4 regions of the Paenibacillus sp. MER 99-2 genome follow, and region 3 is predicted to be linked to each of the others. Evidence: riboswitches for the same ligand, from Rfam matches in the RefSeq annotation. Region 3 holds a riboswitch; each other region holds the start of a gene.
The links. A riboswitch is a leader RNA that binds a small molecule or an ion and turns the genes downstream of it on or off. The one in region 3 is predicted to bind thiamine pyrophosphate.

Region 1 (3,160 bases), on a different contig from region 3:
TCCTTGCCATATCGCAATAAAGAGAATAACCGCCACAAGGGGCGGCCATACGCTTTTGAAATAGGAGTGCATCAGCGATATTTCTCCGTAAGTTTATCCATGCTGAAGCCGGCACCGCCGCTATGGGCGATTTTGATCTGGGAGATGATGCTAGGGCTACCGGCGTCCACAAGTGCTTCATGCATTTTGCGAACAACGTCTAGCAGCTCCTCCAGCTCACCTTCCATCGTTGTTTCTAGAGGATTGACCTGATATTTCACACCCGATTGTTGAATGACTTCAATAGCGCGATCCACATACGGATATGAATCCTCACCATTTGGCGTCTTCGGGATGACTTGAATACTGAGTAACGTGCTTGCCATGGAGTTCACGGCTCCTTTCGAAATATATAAAATGAACGAATGACTGTTACACTTGCCACTTCGATGACAGAATAACCTTCCAATCGCTGTTATCCCCAGATTTTTTTTGATTCCCTTTCTCTAAAGGGAAAATCCGGTGATAAAGGCGACCGCTTCGCTTTTTCACGTTATTTCTGTCCTCTCCGTTCTCGTGTAAATATTATGTTCATTTTATATGAGAGATTTTATTGGGGTAAAAAATCGTTCGTATATGCTTTGCTCACATCGATCTGTTCATCCAGCAGTTTCTTGCTGAACATCCAGTCCGTATAGTTCTGCCATACTTCCTGTTTCTGTTCGCCCCAGCGTGGTGCATCATCTGTGTATTTCGGGCTTAACCACTTCTGGCTTGCTATTACAAGATCCTTATCCAGATCCGGTACGGCTTTGATCAGAATATTAGCGGCGTCTTCGGGATGATCAATCGCATACTGATACCCTTCCGACGTGGCTTTCATGAACGCTTTAACCAGTTCAGGATCGTTCTGAATCGTGGTTTCATTCGTTACCAATACAGGCGTGTAATAATCGAGTGCTTCGGAGTAGTCTTTGACATACAACATGTCGATCGGCTCTCCGCGAAGCTCAGCCTCAATCCCCGTCCACGCATAGAAGATCCAGGCAAAATCAATATCTCGTTTCACGGCGGTGAAGAAGTCGGCATCGCCCATGTTAATGTTTTTCACCTTGGACACGTCTGCGCCTTCGCCCTCCATAATGGATTGCATGACGGCTTCCTCCACTGGAGAGCCCCAGCCTCCATAGGTTTTACCTTCGAAGTCTTTCGGGGATTTAATGTTCCGATCCGTCGGTGCTGCAAATCCAGATGTATTATGCTGAATAACCGCAGCAATGGAGACGAGCGGTACACCTTGGGTACGCGCCTGAGTTACACTTTCCTGATAACTTACACCAAAAGGTACTTCATTCGAAGCGACCATCGTGTCAGCGCCGCCCGCACCAGGCTGCACAATCTCCACGTTTAAACCCTCGGCTTCGTAGAATCCTTGATCTACTGCTGCATATAAGCCGGTATGGTTCGTATTCGGTGTCCAGTCCAGTACAACTTTAACGTCTCGGAGTGCTACGTTATCACCTTCACTGCTGTTCTCGGTGTTGGTACCTCCGTTAGATTGGGCAGGGCCAGCTTCCTTGCTTCCGCAAGCCGTGATTGCAATCAAGGTTACGCATAGGAGCAACAAGCCGATCATTTTACGCCATCTCATCTTCATTCTCTCCTTCATGTGGTCCGCCTAAATGGCGAGGGTTCTCCTTGGCTTCATATCCAAGCATCGTGCATAAATCAGCAGAATTATACCGGCTATGATCTGGATGTCTTTTTTATGTAATGAGATATGCAAAAGAACATAAAAAAAGCGCCCCGGATTCCGGGACGCGTGCAGGCGTTAGAGAAGTAGCGCGCAGCGATATAGCTGGGCCTATTCGATATACTCCGATTCCTACGCTGGCATGATCCAGATCAGGTCTAAGGGTTAGTATCTTGTGGGATACACTCTCAGCCGGCCAATTCCGACTCCCCTGGGAAACTATGAAGTTAAGGGTATTACTAGGTGTAATTATAGGGCAGTGGGCAGAACGTGTCCAGTCATGAACTGGAATATCGGATGATGGATCTCACGAAGTGGATGTAAAGCAATCATAGATGCTGTCTGTGCGCCAATCGGGATCATGGATAGATCGGTTTACCTTTAACGCTGAAAGAATTCAATCCATTCCTTCTCTGGGCCATAGATGAAGAAGTAACGATAACCGTTCGGTAATGTGATAATCTCCCCATCGATAAATTCGGCGTCCGTCGCTTGTATACGCTGATATTCAGCATCAAGATCCTCCACGTGAATCGCAAAATGATGCACAGTTCCTTCGGAGGGAAGTTTGTCGCTATATCCCTGAATCAGTTCAATTTCAGTTTCATCACTGCCATTGAATCCGAGGAAAGCAAGTTGGATCACACCATTGGTATGGGTAACGCGGTCTTTCAGCTCAAGCCCAACGATCTCGGTATAGAAGCAAAGCGTCGTCTCTAGATCACGGACAGCGATACCGATGTGGTCGATACGTTTTTGAAAGTTCATTGTATAGTAATCCTCCTAACTGATTCGTGAATATGGTTTACATTTTAAGGAGTATGATAGGGGTATAAATCCGGGTTGTCAAATAGGAAAAAAGAGTTTATCTAGATGAAATGTTCTATATTTCAACATAAACATATAGGTATCTTATTAATGTTCACAAAGTGTTCACTTATGTGACCCTATTCCTCATCTCTATAATTGTCCAAGTAGAAGAAAGGATGAGAGAATTGCCAACAACCAAGAAAGAACATACGTATTTTGGATTGATGATGTGCACAGGAATGGTCGTTGTTATGATGACTTTCAATTTACTGTACAACGGACTAATGGGGAGCATGTCTCTACTTGAAATCCTATTTCAATTCGTCCTGTGTTTTATTGTAGCTTTTGTGGTGGAAAGCTTTATCGTTGGGCCGGTGGCTCAGAAAATTGCCTTTGCGTTGCTATTCAACAAATCGAATAAGGTGATCGGCGTTTTGATGATTTCAGTGTGCATGGTCGTGGGCATGGTGTTGATGATGTCGATGTATGGGATGCTTACGGCGTATCTTGCCAATCAATTGAACGGAAAGCCTCTCGTAGAAACGTATCTTCACACCATACTCCGGAACTTTAGCCTGGCGCTACCGTTACAGTTGCTCATCATTGGGCCGCTTGTTC
Region 2 (3,160 bases), on a different contig from region 3:
TAACCAGATAACGTGATCTTAAGTCTTTATTTGTGATGACTAACGATGCATACTATGCACCAAACCGCTGGCGATACCCGCACTTACGGCACAACTCTTCCACGGCCTGCCTCTTCGAGAATCCATAAAATAAGTTATTGGCCCGTTCCCCGTCAACGATCTCCGAGAATGACTTCTCATGTACGTTGCCTAAGTTAATTACACCTTCGCCATCCAGGCAACACGGTACAACCGTGCCATCCACCAATACGGCGGCCTGACTACGAAGTGCATGACAGAAGCCTTTACCGTCATCCTCTGGTGCATCCAAGCTTGGCCACTGGAATTCATGATCCTGATTGAGGTATACATTCGGAGCAATTTTGACTCCACTACCCGGTACGACCTTTTCTTCAATCCGAAAATCCAAGTCGAACTCCCGCTCTAACACCTCAAGCGTTTCGCGATTTCGGTTCATCTGGGCATTCGTAAAATTATCCTGTGTCAGGTTCCAGAGTCGGAACGAAATAATGACATTATGTTTCGCTGCTTCACGAGCAAAGGTCAATATGTTATTCAAATATCCTTCGCGGTCTGTCGAGCCTTCATGTCCGTCGAAGCTGTGCAAGGAGAAGTTCATCTGACGTAACGCTGGCTTGCCAAGAAGCTTATGCTGCGTCTTGGGCAGTAGCGTACCATTGGTCGTGATGTTGACCTTGAATCCTTTCTCATGTGCAGAATCCAGCAACAGATCGATTTTGGGATGCAGTAACGGCTCACCTTTGACGTGAAGATATATGTGTTTGGTATGTGGCTTAATCTGATCCAGTATATTGTTAAAGACGTCAGGGTCAATGAAATTTTTGGCACGCTTGGTCTGTGGACAGAAGCTGCACGCCAAGTTACAGATGCTTGTAATTTCGATGTAGACTTTCTTGAATGTTTTCAACTCGGATCCCCATTCTTCTCCGGAGGGAGAGCGTCCCACCTTCATTTCGTGATATAACGATAACACTTTCACCATTGCGTGATCTAAGTGTACTTTTGGAACAACCTCTATTATATCGGGTTGGGAAGTAGGGAACAACAACGTTTCGTATCAATTTCCTGTTGCTATGTCGAAGCATAAATTTGGATCATCCCTTCTTTACATCCGGCTTGCATGTGATATATGCTGGAGCTATAAATACCTGTTCAAAAACGGTTATAACTGAATATAGTTGAACAATTGCACTGGGGGAGCCTAACGGCTGAGACGAATGAACTTTCGGACCCTTTGAACCTGATCTGGATCATACCAGCGGAGGGAAGTGGAGCGGCCTTTCAATAAACTTCATGCGTTTCATCATGCAGAACATGTAAGATGAAATACACTTGCGAATTGAAACTACAGCCCCACTCATTTCTCCGGAAATGGGCGGGGCTTTTTGCATTTTTAAAGACAGACAACCTGCACTGGAACAGGTCTAAATGAAGCCAAGCTCAGGCTCCCAGCCTAGATGTAATACAAGGAGGAAAACAGATGTCTTACTTAGAACGCATACGCACTCAAAATCCGTTAGTACACAATATCACCAATATTGTGGTTGCTCCCTTTGTAGCCAATGGTTTGCTTGCACTTGGAGCATCGCCTTTTATGGCTTATGCACATGAGGAGGTTGCCGATGTTGCGAAAATGTCCGGCGCGGTTGTCCTTAATATTGGCACACTTAATAAAGATGTGGTGCAGTCCATCCTGCTCGCTGGTATATCTGCCAACGCCCATCAGGTTCCTGTCGTCCTCGACCCTGTTGGTGCTGGTGCCACTTCCTATCGCTCCGAGCAGGTTCAGATGCTCGTTCGTGAGCTACGTCTCACGATCCTGCGTGGCAATGTGGCAGAAGTCGCCAATGTTATTGGCGAGCATTGGAATAGCAAAGGTGTAGATGCTGGACAAGGTGAAGGAGATCGTATCGGAATAGCCGAGCGGGCAGCTCAGCAGTTAAACTGTATCGTTGTGATCACAGGCCGCGAAGATGTCATTACGAATGGTCATCAGACCTACCTTGTGAGTAACGGTCATGTCCTCTTAACTCAAGTTACCGGTGCGGGATGTCTGCTCAGTGCTGTCATTGGCGCATTTGCAGCTGTGGCGACTGATGACGATGAACGGCTGGATAGCGTTGTAGAAGCACTCACCTTCTACGGCGTTGTTGCTGAGATTGCTGCAGATCGTACGGAGAGCCAGGGCCCAGGCAGCTTTCAGGTCGAGCTATTGAATCAACTCGATCATGTATCTCCGTCGGTACTGAAACAGCGTGCTCTCATTCGTCATATCCATGGAGGTGGAGATACATCATGCGTATAGCTCAGGCTCTAACGATCGCCGGATCGGACAATGGCGGCGGCGCTGGGATTCAAGCCGATCTCAAAACCTTTCAGGAACTTAATGTATACGGCATGACCGTTATTACTGCCATTGCGGCGCAGAATACAACAGGAGTTCAGGGTGTATTTCCTATTTCGTATGAAGGCATAGCCCAACAGCTTGATTCAACCGGAGACGACTTCAAACCAAATGCGGTGAAAACAGGCATGCTCTACAGTACGGAGATTATCCAATTGGTTGCTGAGAAATGGCGCCATTATGAATGGTCTAATCTGGTCATTGATCCCGTTATGGTAGCCAAGGGCGGCGCACCGCTGCTTCAACAGCAGGCTATTCAGACACTGATTACGGAGCTGATCCCGCATGCACAGATTACCACGCCAAACATTCCTGAAGCTGAACTACTGACAGGTATGTCCATTCGAAATGTAAGTGAACGGGAAGAAGCAGCCCGACGCCTTGTGCAGATGGGCTCTACGTATGCCTTGATCAAAGGCGGCCATGATACGGGCGGCATGATTGTCGATGTACTCTATGATGGACAGTCCTTTCACTATCTGGAGAATATTCGTATAGTGACCCCTCATACTCACGGAACAGGCTGTACGTATTCTGCCGCCATTACGGCTGAACTGGCGAAGGGTTCGTCCGTTCTGGCTGCCGTCACGACTGCGCGAGCGTTCATTCAGGCAGCCATTGAAGATGAGCTTGGCATTGGCGCTGGGCATGGGCCGACGAATCATTTTGCGTATCAGCGCAGGCAGCGGGGTGAGCGGTGATGCCTAAGCTGCATGCAGACGCGGTGCGACGCGC
Region 3 (3,160 bases):
AGTGTCATGGAAGACCGCAAGTTGACCGTCAGGGCTGTGGAACGAGCCTTGGATATATTATTGTGCTTCACAACTCGGAGTGATCTGGGGCTTACCGAGATTGCAAGCCAGATTGGTCTGCACAAAAGCACGGTGCACCGGCTGATGGCAACCTTGGAAGAACGGGGATTTGTTATCCGGGATGCAGCTACCGAGAAGTATCGGCTTGGCATCCGCATCTGGGAGCTGTCCGCTCATATGTCCCGTAGTGATGACCCAGCTATCCTTCTTCTTCCTGCGATGGAGCGTCTGAGAGATCGACTCGGGGAGACGGTTAGCTTGTATTTGCGGGATGGCAGTGAACGGATTCGGATTCAGGCTGTTCAGAGCGATCAGGCTATACGGCGTGTAGCTCCTGTTGGTGTGCGCCTTCCTTTATCCGTAGGTGCGTCCAGTAAGGTGCTAATGGCCTTTGCTACGGAAGAGGATCGTGAGGAGCTGATGAATGGGCCGGAGTGGCCTGTCTTTATCGATCCTAAGGTCTATCTCGCGCAGATGAAGGATATTCTGGAGCATGGTTATGCAACGAGCTATGAGGAGCGTGAACCGGGAGCTGCGGCGGTATCTGTACCGATTATGGATCGCAAAGGCCAAATCGCTGCTGCATTGTCTGTATCAGGACCTGTCAGCCGTTTATCACAAGAGACGTTACATGAGTATGCACCCGTGTTGAAAGAAGCAGCTGCTCAGATGGGCTTGATGTTATCTTAACGAGTTTGTTCAACCACAACGCTCTTATGGAACATATATGTCATGATGAATCTGCTGATTCTGGAACATAAAGGTTGTTTTTCGTTCTCGGTTGAGCTATCCTGATATGGACAGCCCAGCCGGGCTTGATGAATTGAATATGACACTGCGGTATACTTGCCGCAACTTGTTAACGTTACTAGGGGAGTCCGAATTGTCCGGACTGAGACGGAATCGCATGAGATTCTGGACCCTTTGCACCTGATCTGGATCATACCAGCGTAGGGAAGTAATCGGCCAATCAACCACGAACATCAATGGGATGTAACCTATGGCTGAACTCAATTAGAGTTCGGTAATCGGTACATCATTGGTGATGGACATAGCCGGTTCCCTCGGGAACCGGCTTTTTTTATATACAGTGAGCAGAGACAAGATTTAGACTTCAGAGTTACTTTCGTAAAAAGAGCGGAGGTAGGTATCTGTTGTGGAATCTATTCAATTAGTTAGGTGAATGAACCTTACTCTGCTGCATGTTGTCTTACTGTATATGTCTCTCTAGGTAAGGTTGTCCTTGCTCCTTATATGGATGGTCTCCAGATTAGATGCGCTCGCATGGAAAAGAAGTGATGCAGTCGTGAAGACCAATGAGGAGGAGACAAAGACGATGAGTACAGAACAACCAATGATGGGACAAGGGAATACAGAAGCGCAGGCGGCAAAAGAAACAGGTTCGGCTGGAGGGGTTCAACCTTTTCCCGGCAGCCGTAAAGTATACATTCAGGGCTCACGTCCGGACATTGCTGTACCTGAGCGTGAAATAGCTCTTCATGACACGAGTACTCCCCAAGGGGTGGAGCATAATGAGCCGCTGCGTGTGTACGATACGAGCGGCCCGATGACCGACCCTGAATTTCACGCAGACATCCGGGCAGGACTACCTGCACTCCGCACACGCTGGATTACGGAGCGTGAGGATGTGGAGGCTTATGCAGGACGTACGGTGCAACCGGAAGATAACGGGCTCAAGGCGGGGAGTAGAAGAACCGGAGCTGAAGCTTACCCAGGCTTGCGTGGCAAGCCGCTGCGGGCTCAGGCTGGACGATGTGTAACGCAGATGCACTATGCACGCCAAGGCATCATTACGCCAGAGATGGAGTTTGCCGCGATTCGTGAGGGAGTAGAGCCGGAGTTTGTGCGACAAGAACTGGCCAGTGGCCGAGCGATTCTACCATCCAACATCAATCATCCTGAAAGTGAGCCGATGTTGATTGGTCGTCATTTTCATGTGAAGATCAATGCGAATATCGGGAATTCTGCCGTCTCCTCCTCCATCGAAGAAGAAGTGGAGAAGATGACCTGGGCTGTACGCTGGGGCTCGGATACCGTTATGGATCTGTCGACAGGAAAGGATATCCATACTACGCGGGAATGGATCATTCGTAATTCTCCAGTACCGATCGGAACTGTGCCACTCTATCAGGCGCTGGAGAAGGTCAATGGCGAAGCAGAAGCACTAACGTGGGAATTGTACCGAGACACACTCATTGAGCAGGCAGAGCAAGGCGTAGACTATTTCACGATCCATGCAGGCGTCTTACTGCGCTATATCCCGATGACAGCCAAACGTATGACAGGCATTGTGTCCCGGGGTGGATCTATTATGGCTGCGTGGTGTTTGGCACATCATCAAGAGAACTTTTTGTATACGCATTTTGAAGAAATCTGTGAAATTATGAAAAGGTATGATGTGGCATTCTCGCTTGGGGATGGATTGCGTCCGGGGAGTATCTATGATGCCAATGACGAGGCTCAGATGGCCGAGCTGGCTACACTGGGCGAGTTAACGCAGATTGCGTGGAAGCATGATGTACAGGTGATGATTGAAGGGCCGGGGCATGTGCCGATGCATAAGATCAAGGAGAATGTGGATCTACAGATGGAAATCTGTAAAGAGGCTCCGTTCTATACCTTGGGTCCACTGACAACGGACATTGCTCCAGGTTATGATCACATTACTTCAGCTATTGGAGCGGCGATGATTGGCTGGTTCGGGACATCCATGCTCTGTTATGTTACACCGAAGGAACATTTGGGGCTGCCTAACAAGGATGATGTACGAGAGGGAGTCATCGCCTACAAAATTGCAGCACATGCCGCTGACCTAGCTAAAGGTCATCCACGAGCTCAACGCCGAGATGATGCGCTGTCCAAGGCTAGATTCGAATTCCGCTGGCGCGACCAATTTAACTTGTCGCTTGACCCTGAACGGGCGCTCTCTTACCATGACGAGACATTGCCTGCTGAGGGAGCTAAGGAAGCCCATTTCTGCTCGATGTGTGGGCCGAAGTTCTGTAGTATGCGAATTACGCAAGACATTCGTGCATTTGCTGCAGACAAGGGGTTGTCCGAAGATGATGCGGTAGCCGCA
Region 4 (3,160 bases), on a different contig from region 3:
ATTGCGATGATGTCCAAAGGCTGCATATAAACCAGGCATGCTCTCACATGCGCCGAGGTATGGTAATCCATCGGGTGTTGAAGGCCTTACTCCGGCCCATGCCCGTACAAACTGAGCTTCTGCAATGCCAGGTACCCAGCTGGCAGCACGTTCAAGCAGTTTTTGTAACCCGGCAGCTGAAACATGTAGATCAGATTCCCCCTGTAAAACGGTCGCACCAATCCATACTTCTCCATTGGCCTTAGGTACGATATAAATGTCCTCTGCGTATACCGTTTTGTCTGGGGCAAGTTGTCCAGAATGATCTGAGAACTGCACTGCTGCAATTTCGCCTTTGACCGGCATAGTCGGCAATTGAAGCCCAGCCTGCTTCATTAACACTTCCCCTTGCAAACCATTAGCAACAATGACATTGCGACATGTCATCGTTCCAATTGAAGTTTCCACGCCTTGTACTCCGTTTGCATCCACTCGAAGATTAACATGATGCACGCCTTCAATAATCCGTGCTCCGAGTGCCTGAGCTGATTTTGCATAAGCTTGAGTCAAATTAACAGGTAGAACGTCACATTCCAGCGGTCGATAGTAGGCACCATAAATATTTTTGCTTAACCATGGAGCCTTTTGTTGTGCCTTGATAACATCCCACCAAATTTCAGACGTGATTGATCGTGGTGCTGTAGCAGTGGAATCGCTGTTTAAATCTTTTTCCAAACGCACAGGAGTAATAAAACCATTTTGTTGAAACCCAATATGCATCCCACTCAGGGAGCTCAGTTGTTCGCACTGCTCATGCAGAAGTTGTCTGCTCATGGTTGCCAAGTTCGCCATCATAGGTGAAGAAAAATGCTCACTATCTGCTGCAATCATTCCAGCCGCTGCACAAGATGCACCCTCTGCAATCCGCGCACGTTCAAGCAGAAGAACATCTTGTCCTCGTGCTGCAAGCTCATAAGCAATTGCACAACCAATCACGCCCCCACCAATCACAATTGTTTCTGCATGAAGCTTTCCGTGGATTCCAGCATTGGTTCTACTGCGAGACAATGTTTTACGTAAATCTCGGTTAATGCTTCGTCTCCGAACTCTCGCTCCATCGTTCACCATCTCATCTCCTTGCTCAAGATTAACCTTCCGATTCTACGATCGCCTGTCTTAGTACACGAATCGCATGCTTTGGATTCTCACTCGCCCAGATATGTGATATGACAGCAATGCCTCTTGCTCCAGCTCTGCGAAGGTCACGAACGTGCTCAACCCCAATGCCACCGATTGCAATTACTGGAATAGTTACATTAGTGCACACTTCAGCTAGCTGCTTCAGCCCTCTAGGCTGAATATCTGGTTTGCTATTGGAGTCATAGATATGACCGAAAAAAACATAGTCTACACCCCGTTGCTCAGCAGCCTTGGCTTCAGCTACAGAATGAACGGATACACCGATGCGAATCCGTTTTCGAATGTCACTAATAGATAACGCGCTTTTAGAGAAATCTTCCTGACCCCAATGCACACCTGCCAACCCTTCACCTTGACCCACTTCATGCACACCATTAATCACAATCCGATCAGACGGAACGCCTGATTGATGCAGTTGGTTTGTCCACTCCCTACGCTGTTTAGGTGGCTGTTGTTTTTCTCGAATATGAATATAGTCGACCCATGGCCATATATCCTTCGATACACTTACAAAGTTGTGCAAATTCCCTACGCCTTGAGAGATAACATGCAGCTCAAAAGAAGCTGTGACATTGGAGTCATGTTCTTCAGTAATTACCAAAAGATAACCTCCTCTCTTAAACAATGACATAACAAAAAGGCCACTCCCGTAGGGGAGTGGCTGCGAAATATATGCTTTGATTCGTTTAATAAGTGTTGAACAACACACAGAGGTTCTATTCATGCAATGAATACCCCATTGCAAAATCTCATAGAAACAACATGCTGTTCTCTTAGCTACAGGCATTCTCTCATTCATGCTGAGTGCTGTTCCTAATAAACGAAAACGCGCCACTTCCCTACGCTGGTATGATCCAGATCAGGTGCAAAGGGTCCGGAATCGCATTCTTCCATCTCAGCCGCATCGTGCGGCCCCCCTAGTGTTGATATGAAGTTGTAGCCTATATTACCATAGAGTCCTTTTTTTGTCACCGAGGATTTCAGATTCCCGTTTGACTACGTAGACTAATTTTGCTCAGACCAAGCTTCAACATCCCAGGTCTTCGTAACCCAATCCTCGTAGAAATCAGGTTCGTGAGATACGAGAAGCACTGTGCCCTTGAATTCTTGCAGGGCGCGCTTCAGTTCAGCTTTGGCTGTTACATCAAGGTGATTGGTCGGCTCATCAAACAAAATCCAGTTGCTTTCGCGCATTAACAATTTGCACAAGCGCACTTTCGCTTGTTCTCCACCACTGAGCATGTTAAGCGGACGAGTAATATGTTCGTTTTTTAATCCACAACGTGCCAGATGTCCCCTAACCTCATTCTGCGTCAGATGCGAAAATTCATTCCATACATCCTCGATTGGAGTGATATTCCCCGCTCGTACCTCCTGCTCAAAATAAGCGGTTTCCAGATAATCTCCCAAAAATGTTTTGCCACTGATTGGCGGAATTTTACCCAGAATCGTTTTGAGTAGTGTGGATTTACCCACACCGTTACAACCCACGATGGCGATCTTTTCGCCACGTTCAATGGTCATTGTCATTTTAGGTAATAAGGCATGAGAATATCCAATTTCAAAATCAACGCCCTCAAACACCGTTTTACTGCTGGCACGAGCATCTTTGAATTTGAAAGTAGGTTTGGCTGCCTCATCCGGACGATCAATCCGTTCAATTTTGCCCAATTGCTTCTCACGGCTCTTCGCACGACCTGATGTAGATGCACGTGCTTTATTCCGCTGGATGAAGTCTTCCTGCTTTTTGATATACTCCTGTTGCTTCTCATAAGCATCAATATGCTGAGCCTTCTGCATATCTGCCATCTCAAGAAACTTGTTGTAGTTCGCAGCATATCTTGTCAACTTGGCAAATTCCAAGTGATAGATCACGTTAACTACTTCATTCATGAACTCTGTATCATGGGAGATCAAGATAAAAGCATACGGGTAATCCTTCAAATACCGGGTCAGCCATTCGATATGCTCTACATCCAGG

Region 1: linked by a shared signal. The riboswitch ahead of M3636_RS21140 (ABC transporter substrate-binding protein) and the one ahead of thiC (phosphomethylpyrimidine synthase ThiC) in region 3 are both predicted to bind thiamine pyrophosphate.
Region 2: linked by a shared signal. The riboswitch ahead of thiM (hydroxyethylthiazole kinase) and the one ahead of thiC (phosphomethylpyrimidine synthase ThiC) in region 3 are both predicted to bind thiamine pyrophosphate.
Region 4: linked by a shared signal. The riboswitch ahead of M3636_RS05725 (thiamine phosphate synthase) and the one ahead of thiC (phosphomethylpyrimidine synthase ThiC) in region 3 are both predicted to bind thiamine pyrophosphate.

The regions. Positions count from the first base shown of each region.
Region 1 is NZ_JAMAUZ010000005.1:227,710-230,869, reverse strand. It holds gene M3636_RS21150 (ABC transporter permease) at 1-72, opposite strand, end outside; gene M3636_RS21145 (thiamine-binding protein) at 72-365, opposite strand; gene M3636_RS21140 (ABC transporter substrate-binding protein) at 590-1,630, opposite strand; TPP riboswitch at 1,844-1,955, opposite strand; gene M3636_RS21135 (VOC family protein) at 2,114-2,500, opposite strand; gene M3636_RS21130 (DUF2798 domain-containing protein) at 2,728-3,160, shown strand, end outside.
Region 2 is NZ_JAMAUZ010000006.1:191,791-194,950, reverse strand. It holds gene M3636_RS22345 (radical SAM/SPASM domain-containing protein) at 53-928, opposite strand; TPP riboswitch at 1,205-1,305, shown strand; gene thiM (hydroxyethylthiazole kinase) at 1,502-2,326, shown strand; gene thiD (bifunctional hydroxymethylpyrimidine kinase/phosphomethylpyrimidine kinase) at 2,317-3,126, shown strand; gene thiE (thiamine phosphate synthase) at 3,126-3,160, shown strand, end outside.
Region 3 is NZ_JAMAUZ010000011.1:63,931-67,090, forward strand. It holds gene M3636_RS26525 (IclR family transcriptional regulator) at 7-750, shown strand; TPP riboswitch at 921-1,034, shown strand; gene thiC (phosphomethylpyrimidine synthase ThiC) at 1,415-3,160, shown strand, end outside.
Region 4 is NZ_JAMAUZ010000001.1:1,256,537-1,259,696, reverse strand. It holds gene thiO (glycine oxidase ThiO) at 1-1,107, opposite strand, end outside; gene M3636_RS05725 (thiamine phosphate synthase) at 1,127-1,780, opposite strand; TPP riboswitch at 1,999-2,108, opposite strand; gene abc-f (ribosomal protection-like ABC-F family protein) at 2,185-3,160, opposite strand, start outside.